One region of the Rossellomorea sp. ABR4_012 genome, then DNA from elsewhere that is predicted to be linked to it. Evidence: a T-box and tRNA genes for the amino acid it is inferred to sense, from the RefSeq annotation. Region 1 holds a T-box; the other holds one or more tRNA genes.
What was found. A T-box is a leader RNA that pairs with one kind of tRNA and senses whether it is charged. The one in region 1 lies ahead of trpS (tryptophan--tRNA ligase), so its partner is inferred to be a tRNA-Trp.
Positions count from the first base shown of each region.

Region 2: it encodes a tRNA-Trp, which carries the amino acid that the T-box ahead of trpS (tryptophan--tRNA ligase) is inferred to sense. The anticodon was not compared.

Region 1 covers NZ_JBSWVK010000005.1:261,802-269,125, forward strand. Annotated here, with positions in the region: gene opp3C (oligopeptide ABC transporter permease) at 1-621, opposite strand, end outside; gene opp3b (oligopeptide ABC transporter permease) at 621-1,550, opposite strand; gene ACXAFV_RS19465 (peptide ABC transporter substrate-binding protein) at 1,723-3,378, opposite strand; gene ACXAFV_RS19470 (DUF3899 domain-containing protein) at 3,889-4,272, shown strand; T-box leader at 4,310-4,548, shown strand; gene trpS (tryptophan--tRNA ligase) at 4,599-5,594, shown strand; gene ACXAFV_RS19480 (DUF3603 family protein) at 5,686-6,435, opposite strand; gene ACXAFV_RS19485 (YuzI family membrane protein) at 6,519-6,740, opposite strand; gene ACXAFV_RS19490 (DUF2268 domain-containing putative Zn-dependent protease) at 6,829-7,324, opposite strand, start outside.
Region 2 covers NZ_JBSWVK010000001.1:758,040-765,363, reverse strand. Annotated here, with positions in the region: gene sipW (signal peptidase I SipW) at 1-435, opposite strand, end outside; gene ACXAFV_RS03825 (hypothetical protein) at 459-1,565, opposite strand; gene ACXAFV_RS03820 (ATP-binding protein) at 2,047-3,249, opposite strand; tRNA gene ACXAFV_RS03815 (tRNA-Gly) at 3,579-3,652, opposite strand; tRNA gene ACXAFV_RS03810 (tRNA-Trp) at 3,658-3,731, opposite strand; tRNA gene ACXAFV_RS03805 (tRNA-Tyr) at 3,834-3,914, opposite strand; tRNA gene ACXAFV_RS03800 (tRNA-Ser) at 3,934-4,026, opposite strand; tRNA gene ACXAFV_RS03795 (tRNA-Val) at 4,185-4,260, opposite strand; gene galE (UDP-glucose 4-epimerase GalE) at 4,470-5,465, opposite strand; gene ACXAFV_RS03785 (LysM peptidoglycan-binding domain-containing protein) at 5,794-6,861, shown strand; gene ACXAFV_RS03780 (M20/M25/M40 family metallo-hydrolase) at 7,081-7,324, opposite strand, start outside.

The DNA of each region.
Region 1 (7,324 bases):
CATGGTGATCGAGAATATCCCTGGCTCAAAGATCAAGATGAAGAGAATGACAACAATCAAGTTTGGTATACCCACAAGGATTTCGATGATCCGTTGCATGACATCATCGATTTTTCCGCCATAGTAAGCAGAAATACCACCGTATGAAATCCCGATGATGAAATCGATGATCGCTGCCAAAATACCAATATAAAGCGATACTCTTGTTCCTGTCCACGTTCTTGTCCACAAATCGCGTCCAAGATCATCTGTACCGAACCAGTAGTTTACTTCTACATTTCTGGCTTCGTATACGTCAAATCCATCTGAATCCTTTCCATCAAATGGAAGCCAGCTTATACCTGAAAGCGCTTCAATTTTAGGAGGAAGCTTTGCATGGCGAATTTCTTGCTGTTTAAAGCTGAAATCATTCATTCCTGGGCCAAATATCGCAAAGAAGAAGATTATTGCGGTAATAATCATTCCGACAATGGCGCCTTTACTTTTTCTTAATCTAATCCAGGCATCTTGCCAAAAATTCAAACTCGGTCTTTCGATTCTTTCAGCTTCGCTTTCATTAATCTTTTGCTGCTGGAAGAGATCTGGACTAAGTTGATCTAGTTTTCTTTTGTTTGATTCCATTATTTCTTCCCTCCAGCCAAACGAATACGTGGGTCAATAATTCCGTACATAATATCAACAAGGAAAATGACTCCTATGAATAATACACTAAAGAACAAAGTAATACCCATAATAACTGTATAATCGTTCGTGTTGATAGACAATACGAACTGTTCACCTAATCCTGGAACAGCAAATATACGCTCAATAACTAGCGAACCAGTCATAACAGCGACTGTCATTGGTCCTAAAATTGTTATGATTGGGATCATCGCATTACGTACAGCATGTTTTACCACGGTTCCAACTTTTGATATCCCTTTTGCTTTTGCTAATAATATATAATCAGAGTTTAAGATTTCAAGCATTTCAGTACGCATGAAACGCGCAATCGTTGCCACAACACCTACCGTAAGTGCTAGTGTTGGAAGTATTGTGTGTTTATACTCTCCCCAAAGGGCAACAGGAAGCCACTCAAGCTTGACACCTATATAATATTGCAATAAAGCAGCAAAAACGAATGAAGGGATGGATATCCCTAAAACAGCAAGTATAGTAGATCCATAATCCCAAACCGTATTATGTTTGATTGCTGCAATGATCCCTACCAATAATCCTAAAAACGTTCCTAATACCATAGCTTGGAATCCTAGAAGTGCGGAAGGTCCAATACGATCTCCAATGATTTGTGTAACCGGGCGGTTATCGTATTGAAATGATAAACCTAAATCACCCTGAGCAAGTCCCGTCATGTAGTTCACATACTGAACCGGCAGCGGGTCATTCAGACCATATTTATCCAAAATGATTTGTTGTTGTTCCGGAGACAGCCTTTCTTGATTTTGTAGTGGAGATCCAGGCAGGAGCTTCATCAGAAAGAAAGTAGCGGTAGCAATGATAAGCAAAGTGATGATCATATAAACGAGTCGTTGAATTGTATATCTGACCATTCTTTAGCCCCCCTTTTTTGTCTATTTTTTCATTACATAGATAATTATATAGATATTCGACAAATTTTCAATCTATTTTTACTTTTTTGACTTTTTTCGACAATCAGTGGAAAAGGAGAGCGTATGCCCATGCATACACTCTCCCTTTTAAGGTTTGTCATTGAGCTATTAATTACTCAACAGAAGCCCACTTGTAAGAATTATCTGCACCAAATGAATGGCGAAGGATACCTTTAACATATGGACGCTCTAGGTAAGAACTACCTCTTTGGTACATTGGGCTGATTGCTTGATCTTCGAAAAGAATCTTCTCTGCGTCGATCATTGCTTGCCAACGAGCTTCTAAATCATCAGCTAGTTCACCTTTAGCTTGCTCAATTAACTTGTCATACTCTGGATTAGAGTAAGCCATTTGGTTATGAGCTCCATCAGTAACGAACATGTCAACGAACGTCATCGGATCTGGATAGTCAGGACCCCATCCAGCGAATGATAAGTCATAATCACCTTTAGATTCTAAATCAAGTTTTTGCTTGAATGGTTGTGCTTTGATTGAAACAGTAAGACCTTCAAGGTTTGTTTCTAATTGTTCTTTGATGAATTCTCCGACTTTCTTAGAGCTTTCAGAGTCATAGTTTAATAGTTCGATTTCGAACGTATCTTTACCTAACTCTTCTTTCGCTTTTGCCCAGTGTTCTTTAGCTTTTTCAGTATCATATGCACCGAAATCGCCAACAGTTTCACGGTATTCAGCTCCATCTGGACCTGATACGAAATCTTTTGGTACTAGATAGTACGCAGGCATTGAACCATTGTTCATAAGAACGTCAACCATACCTTGCTTGTCATAAGCAGCATCGATTGCTTTACGAGCATTTACGTTAGCCATTAATTCGTTCTTTTGGTTTAAACGCAGGAAGAATACAGCAGTATCCGCTAGAGTTTTGAAGTTTGGATCATCTTTGTACTTGTCAACGAATTCAGCTGAAAGACCAGTAATATCAGCCTTTTCAGTTTCATAAAGGTTAACTGCGGTTGCAGTATCCTTAACGATGTTGAAGTTAACTTCTTTCAACTTGACAGTTTCTGCATCCCAGTAACCATCGTTTTTAGTTAATTTGAAGCTTTGTTCGTGCTTCCACTCAGATAGTGTGAAAGGACCATTGTAAAGTGCTTTATCAGCTTCAAGACCAAATTGATCGCCTTGAGCTTCTACGAATTTTTGGTTTTGAGGATAGAAAGTTGCGAAAGAAAGTAATGCTTTGAAGTATGGTACTTGACCTTCAAGCTGTACTTCTAACGTTTTGTCATCAATTGCTTTAACACCTAATTCTTCAACTGGAACTTCACCAGCGTTAACTTTTGCAGCATTTTTGATATCGTACATGATGTACGCGTATTCTGCACCAGTATCAGGGTTTAAAGCTTTTTGCCAAGCGTAAACGAAGTCGTTAGCAGTAACGGGATCTCCGTTTGACCAATTAGCATCACGAAGCTTGAACGTGTAAGTAAGACCATCTTCACTGACTTGTGGCTCTTCAGCAGCCATACCTAGTACTGCTTCGTCGTTCTCACCTAAACGGTAAAGACCTTCGAATACGTTGTTCATTACGTTGAATGAAACAGAGTCAGTAGCTAGTGTTGAGTCCATTGATGGGATCTCTGAACTCTCGATCAAGTTAAGTACTTGTTCTTTTTGCTCAGCAGGCTTGTCGCCGCCGTTGTCGCCTGTTCCCTCGTCTCCAGACTTTTCATTGCCGCCACAAGCAGCTAGGAAAGTACTTAGAGCCAGAAGAAGAACCAGCAAGAATGAAAACTTTTTCTTCATCTTGAAATTGACCTCCTCGTAAATCTCATATTTATTTATCTTCTAATTTTCAGAAGATTTGTTACTTATTATACATGATAGAGATATTTTTGCAATATTAATTTAACAGTTTTTTTGCAAAATTATCAGATTAATAGGTCATATGATGGTAAAACCTTGATTTATAGGGGTTTTCAGAATTACATTTAGGGTGTTTGTCCTATTACAATTGTTACAATAAACCGCTTTCATTTATTTTACTTAATCAGCAAAAATTGTCGATATTAACTAGATTGAAAGTTTTTTCTATTATAATTATAAATTGTTATGATTCTTTATTACACACGTTGTGCCTACTTCTCTTTTTAAGAGAAGCTAGGAATCCTAATAAACCCCTTAGTGTGTGCGGACTATAGATGATTGTATTTTTGGAAGGAACAGTTATCAGAGTATTGTATATATATGAAATCCAATTGAAATCCATCGTCCGCTTCATGTATACTTTTATAATAAAAGGTATAAAGGAGTATTATGAAACGTATATTTACTATTTATATTATTGCGGTTTTGTTCTTGATCATCTCAGTGGCCTTTTCACTTGTTCAGGGTGATCCACTCGTTCTTTCTATTCTTAACAGCTTATTTATTACAGGAATGATTTATTTAATCATGGGTGCTTTCCTGTATATATTTCAGAAGGGTTTCTTTAACGGAATTGTATATGCTTTAAAGAGATTTCGAAGAAGTACTGTGCAGGGTAAGTTCCTTTCTGAGTTTGATGATATCGATTCAACGAAGCAAGCTCACGAAGAGTTTACAGTTGTGAGGTCTTATAAAATCACCAACTCTTTTCTTATTATAGGAAGTTCCCTGCTCGTCATTTCCTTGGCACTGTCCTATCTCCTATACACTTGAATTAACCTTGTTAATTCAATATAATAGGAATACTAATATCATGGCTGAGATGAAGAATAGTACCTTTAAATTGATTTCAAGAGAGCTTGTGGCCGGTGTGAACAAGTAATCATTTTTTAGCGAATGGACTTCTGAGCCTTATTTGTGAAATATCAGTAGCGAATAACGGATTTACCTCACGTTAAAGAGGTTTCATGCAAGCTGCATGGACTAAGCTGATCCATATTCATGGGTACTTAGGGTGGCACCGCGGATATAATCCCATTCGTCCCTATATTATAAGGACGCGTGGGTTTTTATTTTGTACAAAATTAGGAGGAAACGTAATGAAGACCATATTTAGCGGAATACAGCCGAGCGGTACGATCACGCTCGGTAATTACATCGGGGCAATGAAGCAGTTTACAGAATTGCAAAATGAATACAACTGTTACTTCTGTGTCGTAGATCAGCATGCGATTACAGTACAGCAGGATAAAATGGAGCTGCGTAAAAATATTAAAAGTCTTGCTGCACTCTATATCGCCTGTGGGATCGATCCTGAAAAGTCTACTTTATTCATTCAATCAGAAGTACCTGCACATGCACAGGCGGGATGGATACTGCAATGTGTGACGTATATCGGAGAGCTTGAGAGAATGACGCAATTCAAGGATAAATCCCATGGTAAGGAAGCTGTATCCGCCGGACTCTTGACTTACCCGCCATTAATGGCAGCCGATATCCTGCTGTATGGTACTGATTTAGTACCTGTCGGCGAAGATCAAAAACAGCATTTGGAATTAACCCGTAATCTGGCTGAGCGCTTTAACAATAAATACAATGACATCTTCACCGTTCCTGAAGTACGGATCCCTAAAGTCGGCGCACGGGTCATGTCACTGCAGGACCCATTAAAGAAAATGAGTAAATCAGATGCCAATCAAAAAGCGTTCATCACATTGCTGGATGATCCAAAACAAATCGAGAAGAAAATCAAGAGCGCTGTCACTGATTCAGATGGCGTCGTGAAATACGACAAGGAAAATAAACCTGGTGTTTCGAATTTATTATCGATATACTCTATCCTCGAGCGCACTTCAATAGAAGAGCTTGAACAAAAATATGATGGAATAGGGTACGGAGAGTTCAAAGCTGACCTGGCTCAAGTAGTAGTCAATGCCATCAAACCGATTCAGGATCGCTATAATGAATTGATCGACTCCGATGAATTGGATGACATTCTCGATCGCGGAGCTGAAAAAGCCAATCGTGCCGCGGGCAAGATGCTTAAAAAAATGGAAAAGGCCATGGGACTGGGCCGTAAAGAGAGAAAAAGATAATGATGGATGAAGTGCTGGAGCCAATTAAGGCTTCAGCATTTTTTCCGAATAAAAAAACCCCAAGTCTATAGTAGACTTAAGGTTTCGAAGCTCAATTCACTTTAGGACGGTTTTCAACTTCCCACAGTTTTTCAAAAAATGGCTGCCCCTTAATCAGGTTCTCACATAGGATGAGATGTTTATTTGACCATCCATATTTCGTTTCTTCATACAGCATATTCCAAACATCTTCAAAATCCATATCCTGAATGACCCGGTACTGCTCAGGTGCCCATTCTGTATACCAGTAACGGATTTCTGCCGTGTTTCTCGAACCGTGAAGCTGATCAAGTGCCATGAAGAGCAACTGTTTAAGCTGCCTTTCCTTCCTTGTCAAGCCATTCATCATATGTGGACTCGGTGAAAGAATATGATAAGCGTTCTCCGATTTGGGATCTTGTTCCACGGAGTAAGGAATCACATCGTGACCTTCCACCATTTCATATACAAGCTGTTCCTGTCTTGGAATGAGCCTGCTTTTTCGAATAGGAACAGTATAACCGATTGTATCGACTGCCAATATGCCTGTCCCATCTGTGACAATAAAGCAATAATCCAATTGGATGCGTTCATGATTTTTTCTTAAATATGCTTTTTGATATACATCATTCAGCAGTTGTTGAGGTAATTCTGATAAATCATTCTCGATGTAATGAAAAAGGGCATTATCCACTTTTATTAAAGGAACTTGATCTAACAACTCAATGACATCTTCTTTTCTCCATTCGTGAAAATGACACACATTGTAGCCATTTTCTTCGCCTTCGAACCAATTTACCCATACATCATGAAGATATAACATGATTGACCCCTCGCTTTGCTACAATCTTATTTGTCAATCAGTATAGGCAGAATAGAGTAAAAATATTCCTGAATCCGCACCTTTTATAGATAGTTGTTATTTTTTCTTCGAGGCAAATAGATCGTTAAGGTAATGATGAGAATGCCGACAAGGAAGAGATAACATTCTACTCTAGTACTTACAAATAGTAAATATTCTATAATGGTCATTCCTGTTGTAAGAAGGTTTAAATAAATGATCAGACTTACCCCTCCGGAAACAGCCAGTCCAAAACCAATAAATAATACAAACATACGAAACACCATACCTTCCGCCTCTACCCTCTTTTTGCTTGTCCTTTTATACTATAGTTTATGTCAAGCAGAGGGATATATGACGAAAACGGGTGTTTACCTATTGCAATTCAATGGAGGCTGGGACCTTTTTATCTGGTAAGAAGAAGGAAGATGGTTTCCCCATGTACAGATTAGTCACTGCTTTCTTATTTTTCCTGGCATTTTCCACCAGATAATAACCTGCAGCATAACCAAGCATTTTAGGGTAGCTTTTTTGACCAAGAAGCAAATGATCATGGAGCGGATTTACTCGCGTAATGTTAAGATTGGGCTTAATCAACTTTTCATAATAATGAGAGAGTTCTTTGTCTCCGTAAGCCTTCGTCCATGCCGCCACATACTCTTGACCGCAGTACTCACGAACAGCATGTTCGGCAAGCCCTTCAAATATGATTGAATCTAATAAAGTGTAGTCTTCATCTTTCTTTTTCAATCTGTCCATCCTCACACAATGGTGATACTCATGAACAAATAACGCCTCATATTCTTTAATATCTTCCTGTTCTTTCAAAAATAAATAAATTTCATCTTTGAAGCACACGCCTGACTTTTTC
Region 2 (7,324 bases), on a different contig from region 1:
AAAATCTATGAAATATCCCAGGAATGGAATAGTGAAACCTGTGTATTTTGCTACGATATTTTGAGCTAATAAGGGTTGTGTATCAATGTCTTTGTTGTTGTCCCCTTTAGTCTGGAACATGGTATTATCACCATTTTTAATTACTTCAACAATTCTATGGGTGACAATGGTATTATCTTGCTGCAAGAAAGTCACTACATCTCCTTTTTTCAAGGCAGCTGGTTCTTCAACCGGCTTTACAGCTATGATGGAACCCGTTTTAAAGGTCGGTTCCATTGATCCTGAGAGAACGGTTTTTAATTGGTAGCCAAGAAACTGAGGTTCCCCTCCAGAAGCTTTTGAGGAAATCACCACGAAAATCATGAACAATAAAACCAGGAAAAGGACCGTGGTAATAAGGTTGCTAGTAATCTTTAATAATTTTTTTGCTGTCATTTTTCATCACCTTTTTTTGAGATTTACTGTTTTTCTTCAACAGTTATTAAAGTCCCAGCTGATTCATTTCCACTGGTGTCTACAGTCGTAAATCTGTACGTGACTTTGTCTTTAGGATTTTGCTGAAGATCTATTTTAGAATCTGCTACTTTTACCTTGATTGGATCGGTGCTTCCTTCAATGTAGATACTTATATGTGAAAAGTCTTCATCAGAGGGATTCACCCAGGTCAATTTGATATTATTTCCATTTCTTTCAGATGTGAGGGTTGTGATTTCTGCTGGAGGCTGTTTATCTTCTTTTTTAGGAGATTCTTCACCTTCAGTAGGTTTAGCTGCATCCTCTTCCTTACTAAGTTCTTCTTCTTCAGAAGGCTTAGCTGCATCTTCTTCTTTTGGTGAAGATTCTTCTGGAGTCTGGATTTCTTTTTCTGACTCAGCGTTAATAATTTCGATTACTTCTTCATGTAAGGTTTTTCCATGCTTATCGACCATAATTAGCTTATATAGATAAGTTGTAGAATGTGTTAGCCCTTTGTCTTCAAACTGGCCATTTTTTATATTTTCAGCAACAAGTTCATCGTTTCGATAAATAGTAACCGAACTGAATTTTTTATTCTGTGGATTCTTCCAGGTTAGTTGGATGCTGTCATTAGATATGTTTTTCTTTAAGTCTGCTATTCTACTATTTTCAGAGCAAGGAGCATTGGTAAGATCGTCACACTCATCTTTGTTATGACCCGGATTATCAGGATCTGTTCCTTCACCCGTATCCTCGTCTACTGGTTCAGGCCCGTTTCCTAAGCCGGCATTATCTTTACATCGTTGCCGCCAGAATTCAGAGCCCTTTTTTGCATCCTTACAAAAATCCTCTGCTGCCGAGATTGTCTCAGCAATCGTTTCAACATCATTGAAAGCAGCTCCTGTATTACCGGTGAAATGTATAGCTGCAAACATTGTCAAGTACCAAATGGCAACTAACTGGGCGAAAATACTAACACTCCGGTATTTATTCTTAAATTTTCTTATTCGAGAGTGTCTAATAAGTCTCCCTCCCCTAATCGTTCTTAACAATGAACGGTTGATGCTATGTATAGATTTTGGAAATAACTGCTTTAAACCTATTTTCATAAACTTCAATTCCCTTAATTTCGTTTTTCGTTTTTGTTCTTTATAATGAACTTATAATGTGAGTATATTGGATTACTAATTATTTGAAAAACCTTGTATTCAGTCATTTATTCGTTAAAAAGAACGTTTTTCGAACTGTAACTAAGTTTTTCTCTTTTTATCATACTATTTTGTTTTTTATAATGAACCAAATGTTTCTTATAATGTTCATTTATTAAAAATACTCTTTAGAATCTGTTCTTTAACAGGGACAACGACCCACCCTTATGTCCCAGGTCTATTCCTTCAGTTTGGTAAATAGTTATGGATTGAAATATTACTCGGTTGGGTCATTCATGTTTTTTATTGAAACGAAGGATGGGAAGAAGATGATAAGTGGGCAGATTAGAGACGTAGATATTAATCAAACGTTTGTTTAGAAAAAGAGCGCCTTCCTGTACTTTCTTCTGTACAGGAAGGCGCTCTTTGAAAATCGATTATATTATTCAGCAGCGAGCGGGAAGTATACTGTGACAGTTGTCCCTACTCCTGATGTACTTTCAAAGCGAATAGTTCCATTGTATTTTTCCACAATGTTATAACAGATCATAAGTCCAAGACCAGTCCCCTTGCTTTTTAATGAATAGAAAGGAGTACCTAAGCTTTTTACTTCCTCTGGCGTCATTCCTCTGCCGTTGTCTAATATTTGAATCCTTACCTCATCTTTTTGTTTCTTAGCCGTTACAGAGACTGCTGCACTGGTTGGGGAGGCTTCAAGGGCATTTTTGATCAGATTGACGAATAGCTGCTTGAGTTCAATGGAATGAGCCATAACCAAGCAATCATCCTCCACCGACAGCTCGATATTGTTATCATTTAGTAAACCGTACATTATTAACAGATCCGTCACATCATTTAATACGGTTGACATATCGATCCAATCCATATTCTTCGCTTGATCCGGCTTGGCAATGGACAGGAACTGAGAGATCACATGCTCCGCAGTATGAAGCTCATCGATCATCAATGATAAATTCCGTTTTAAACTTTGATTCAGCTCAGGATCTCCCTTGTAATATTGAAGAAATCCCTTTACAACAGTAAGTGGATTCCTGATTTCATGTGCGACCGCAGCTGCCATTTGTCCAGTCGTCTTAAGCCGTTCAGCCTGCTGCACCTGCTCATAGTACATTCGCTGTTTTTGAATCCGTACATTTGATAGATGAAAAATAAAATAAAGAATAACCTGACTCGCAATATAGTTTACAGAGTTCCCAGCAATATCTTCGTAAATGTATGAGTAAGCTTCTCCTTTATCAATAATCCCAATATAACTAAATGTTAAACCAATAAAACATGCATTTAATACTAGCGAAAAATAAAACAGCCACTTATCAAAAAAGAGGATGGACAATGCAGGAACAAAACATAATAAAACAAATCCCGACCACGTTTCCGGATATAAAAAAAACAGGCTGTAAAAATAACCGGTCGATGCAATGACCGTAGCATATCTTATCCAAGTCGTTTCATACACAGGGTATATCAGCAGACATACGGATACGATGACCACCATGGCTCCATGCATGAAAAAACGTTCATTCACCGGGTTATCAACCACGACCCCCATTGCCATCAAGACGATAATGATAGAAACAATTATATAATAATTTCTTTTCTGTATCCCTTGCTGAAATTCCCTCATTGCCTTCACCTACTAATAAACTATTTATCTCCTGATCAGTAACAGGTCATAGTAACTATCTTACATAAATCCGAAATAGTCAACAAGGGCCAGGCGATACGTCCGCTGTCCTTCTTATAATCTATTAAACATCTGTTTAATTTTGAAGCATGCTTATACTATAGGACAGGAAATGTTAATCAAACATTTGTTTAAATAAATTAGAGCTATTTGATAAAAGTGTATCATTATTTATACAGATCATTTTACTTTCAAATTAAAAAAGGTCCGTTCTTCTGCTTTCTCCTAAATGGTGAGAAACACAAGAACTGACCCTTTTAAATTACTATTGGAGCGGGTGATGGGAATCGAACCCACGACATCAGCTTGGAAGGCTGAGGTTTTACCATTAAACTACACCCGCATTTGTGGCAGGGGCAGTAGGAATCGAACCCACACCAAAGGTTTTGGAGACCTTCGTTCTACCGTTAAACTATGCCCCTACGTAATAAGATTTCGTTTCGCTCCGAGTAAATGCACCGCTTCGCTGCGGAAAGGTTAAGGAGGCTTCTTTTACTCCGCTGACGCTTCGTAAAAAAGCTAAATGGAGGGGGGCAGATTCGAACTGCCGAACCCGAAGGAGCGGATTTACAGTCCGCCGCGTTTAGCCACTTCGCTACCCCTCCATGAGAGAAAGAAAAAATATGGCGGAGGAAGAGGGATTCGAACCCCCGCGGGCTTTAACACCCCTGTCGGTTTTCAAGACCGATCCCTTCAGCCGGACTTGGGTATTCCTCCGTGTGATTGGTTTGTTGCTAGCAGAGTTTTCTGCGCAACTTTATGTTATTGGTTGCCGCAGTTATGGCTAGCTGAGCTTTATGCGTAGAGATGCTCCGCTTCGCTGCGCATTGTTTAAGGATAGATATTTTACTCCACTATCGCTTCGTAAAAATCTTTGGTGGAGGATGACGGGATCGAACCGCCGACCCTCTGCTTGTAAGGCAGATGCTCTCCCAGCTGAGCTAATCCTCCGTAAATACAGTCTTTAAAATGTGACGACCTATATTAATCTATCAATTCATTTAAAAAATGTCAACTCTAAGAATAAAAAAGTATATCCTCTAATTAGTTTTCCTTCTAGAATAATGATCAATATGTATTTTGTGTTTCATTAATCAGACAGATTTATAGAGTACCCTACACAAACTAGCTACCTTGTGTAAGGTACTTCACACTACCCATTACTTATTAAAGTTCTTTTCAAATCTCCATGCATCCCTGCACATGGCAATCATGTCCCGTTTTGCTGACCAGCCTAATTCACGCTTTGCTTTCGTGGTATCAGCATAACAAGAAGCAATATCTCCAGGTCTGCGATCTGTAATTTCATAAGGTATTTCAATTCCATTCGCTTCTTCAAAAGCTTTAATAAGCTCAAGTACACTTGTACCTTGGCCAGTGCCCAAGTTATAAATATGTGCACCTTCCTTAAGGTTATTCAGAGCTGCAACATGTCCATCAGCCAAGTCTAATACATGAATATAATCTCTGACACCTGTACCATCTACTGTAGGATAATCATTTCCAAAGATACTCAACTTCTCCAATTTCCCGTTTGCTACCTTAGTAACATAAGGCATCAGATTATTCGGGATTCCATTAGGTGCTTCCCCAATTAACCCGCTTTCATGTGCTCCCACAGGATTAAAATATCGAAGGAGAGCAACTGAGAAACCAGGGGTTGCTTTAGCAATATCAGTTAGAATCCTTTCACTCATTGCTTTTGTCTCACCATAAGGGTTTGTGGTCGGCATGAGTTCCATGTTCTCTACAAATGGAGACTCGTTATCTCCGTACACTGTTGCCGAGGAACTAAACACGAATCGATTTACACCGAATTCCTTGCAAGCCTTAGTTAGGACCATCGTGCTGACGATATTATTATAGTAATAGTCAATTGGTATTTCTACGGATTCTCCTACTGCTTTCAGACCTGCAAAATGGATGACTCCATCAATACTATTACTTGCAAAAATATCGTTAACAGCGTGTTCATCTGTCACGTCAACATTATAGAACTTGACTTCCTTATTCGTTATTTGTTTAATATTATCTATTGTTTCAAATTTACTATTGCATAAATTATCGGCCACTACCACCGTATGACCTGCTTGAAGTAAAGCCACACATGTATGTGAGCCTATATACCCAGCCCCGCCGGTTACTAGTATATTCATTTGTTACGTCCCCTTTTTGGTAATTAATTTACTAATCACAATCTTTTTTATTATAAACTCCATATAGCCATCAGTAAACCTTTGTAGCAATTCCGGTACAGAAGTTTCCACCGTACAAACATCTCTCGCCTTATAACACAAATTTTTAGAGTTAGAGAACGAGTGTATAGTTGTCTTATCATCTTCGATTCCCTCTAAAAGAGGCCCCAGTTTTGTCGAAAAATATTCTCCCCCACCGCTGTCTAAGGTAATTCCCAAATTAATGGGAAGTCATTATAATTAAATCAGGAATCACTTCCTATACTTATATTTTTGAAGGAGAATGAACATGGTCACGAAGAAAACATTAACGGCTTCTGTTTTGGCAACCTCTCTATTATTTTCAAGTAGCGCACTGATTCATCCTGGTTATTCGGTGGAAGCCGCTCAAGCAATCAATTATCAGCTGGAGTTGGAGAAGTTTTCCTCTCACTACGCAGCCATCCTGCGTACGCTGGAAAGCTATACGAAAAAGATCGATGCTGCAAAGTCCGAAGGTGAAATGATGGATGTTTACGCTGAATATATGGATTATTATGATGAAGCTTTAGAAAAAGAAGCTCCTGTCAATGCGTCTAACAGCGTTATCGTGAAGCTGGATGAATATATTTATAATAGTTTAATAGAAGTATATAATTCTGAAATCGACACAATCGACTATTATAACGGTGACCTATCAGAAGAAGATTACAAGAAAGCCCTTAGTAATATGGAAGACAGTGTAGCCCAGCAAGAGATCCTGTTCAAGCAGACTGCAAAGAGCTACCAATCCAAACACCGTGTTACCTTTAGCAAAGATTTGTATTACCTGTTGGGAGAAACCCCTCCAGCCAAACCTGAACAAACAAACACATACAAAGTGAGAAGTGGAGACACCCTTTATTCCATTGCAAAAAAATACCAGACAACGGTCAGCAGCCTGAAGAAATTGAACAACTTAAAGAGCGACCGCATTTATACAGGACAAGTGCTGAAGGTTTCAGGTACTCCATCGACACCGTCCAAAGATGAGAGCAAAGCTCCTTTAAAAACAGTGACCTATAAAGTAAAGAAAGGCGACACCCTTTATTTCATTGCAAAAAAGCATAAAACAACCGTTAACACTCTGAAGAAGCTTAACAACCTGAAAAATGACAGAATTTACACGGGACAAACCTTGAAGGTGTCAGGCTCTGAAACAGTTCCTTCTACTAGCATAGGATCAGCTGAATCAAATACCACGACCTACAAGGTAAAAGTAGGTGATACCCTCTATTCTATCGCGAAAAGATACAATACATCAGTCAGCAAGTTGAAGAAATCAAATAATCTGATCAGTGATCGAATTTATGTGGGAAGTCTCTTGAAGATAAAATAGTCAGAATGAACGTATATTTTTTACTTTCATGAATTCAATTCCAAAGGAAATCGTCTGAACTATATTTCCTCTTATCTAAAAACACCTGCCAAAAGCCGCAGGTGTCTTTCTTTATTATTTATATACCCTTATTCATAAACTATTCAGTACACTTTTATATTACCTCATCGTTGCTATGTTAATCTTTGTTAGAAAATCTGTTCACGGTGGAGCCTGCCCCTACGTCCCACTCCCCATAACAGTCTTAATCACCTCTTCCACAAAAACAGGCGTTTTCACAAATGCACTTTCAATATGAAGCCGTTCGGTTCGTTTGTGCGCATCTTTACCGAAAGGTCCTACATTTAAGACCGGACCTTCGAGCTTATGCATTTCTTCGAATGGGATGGAATAGGTCGTATTCCACACCGGGGTATTTTTTTCATAAACGGCCCAGCCTTTGTTTTCGTCTTTGTAATTGACA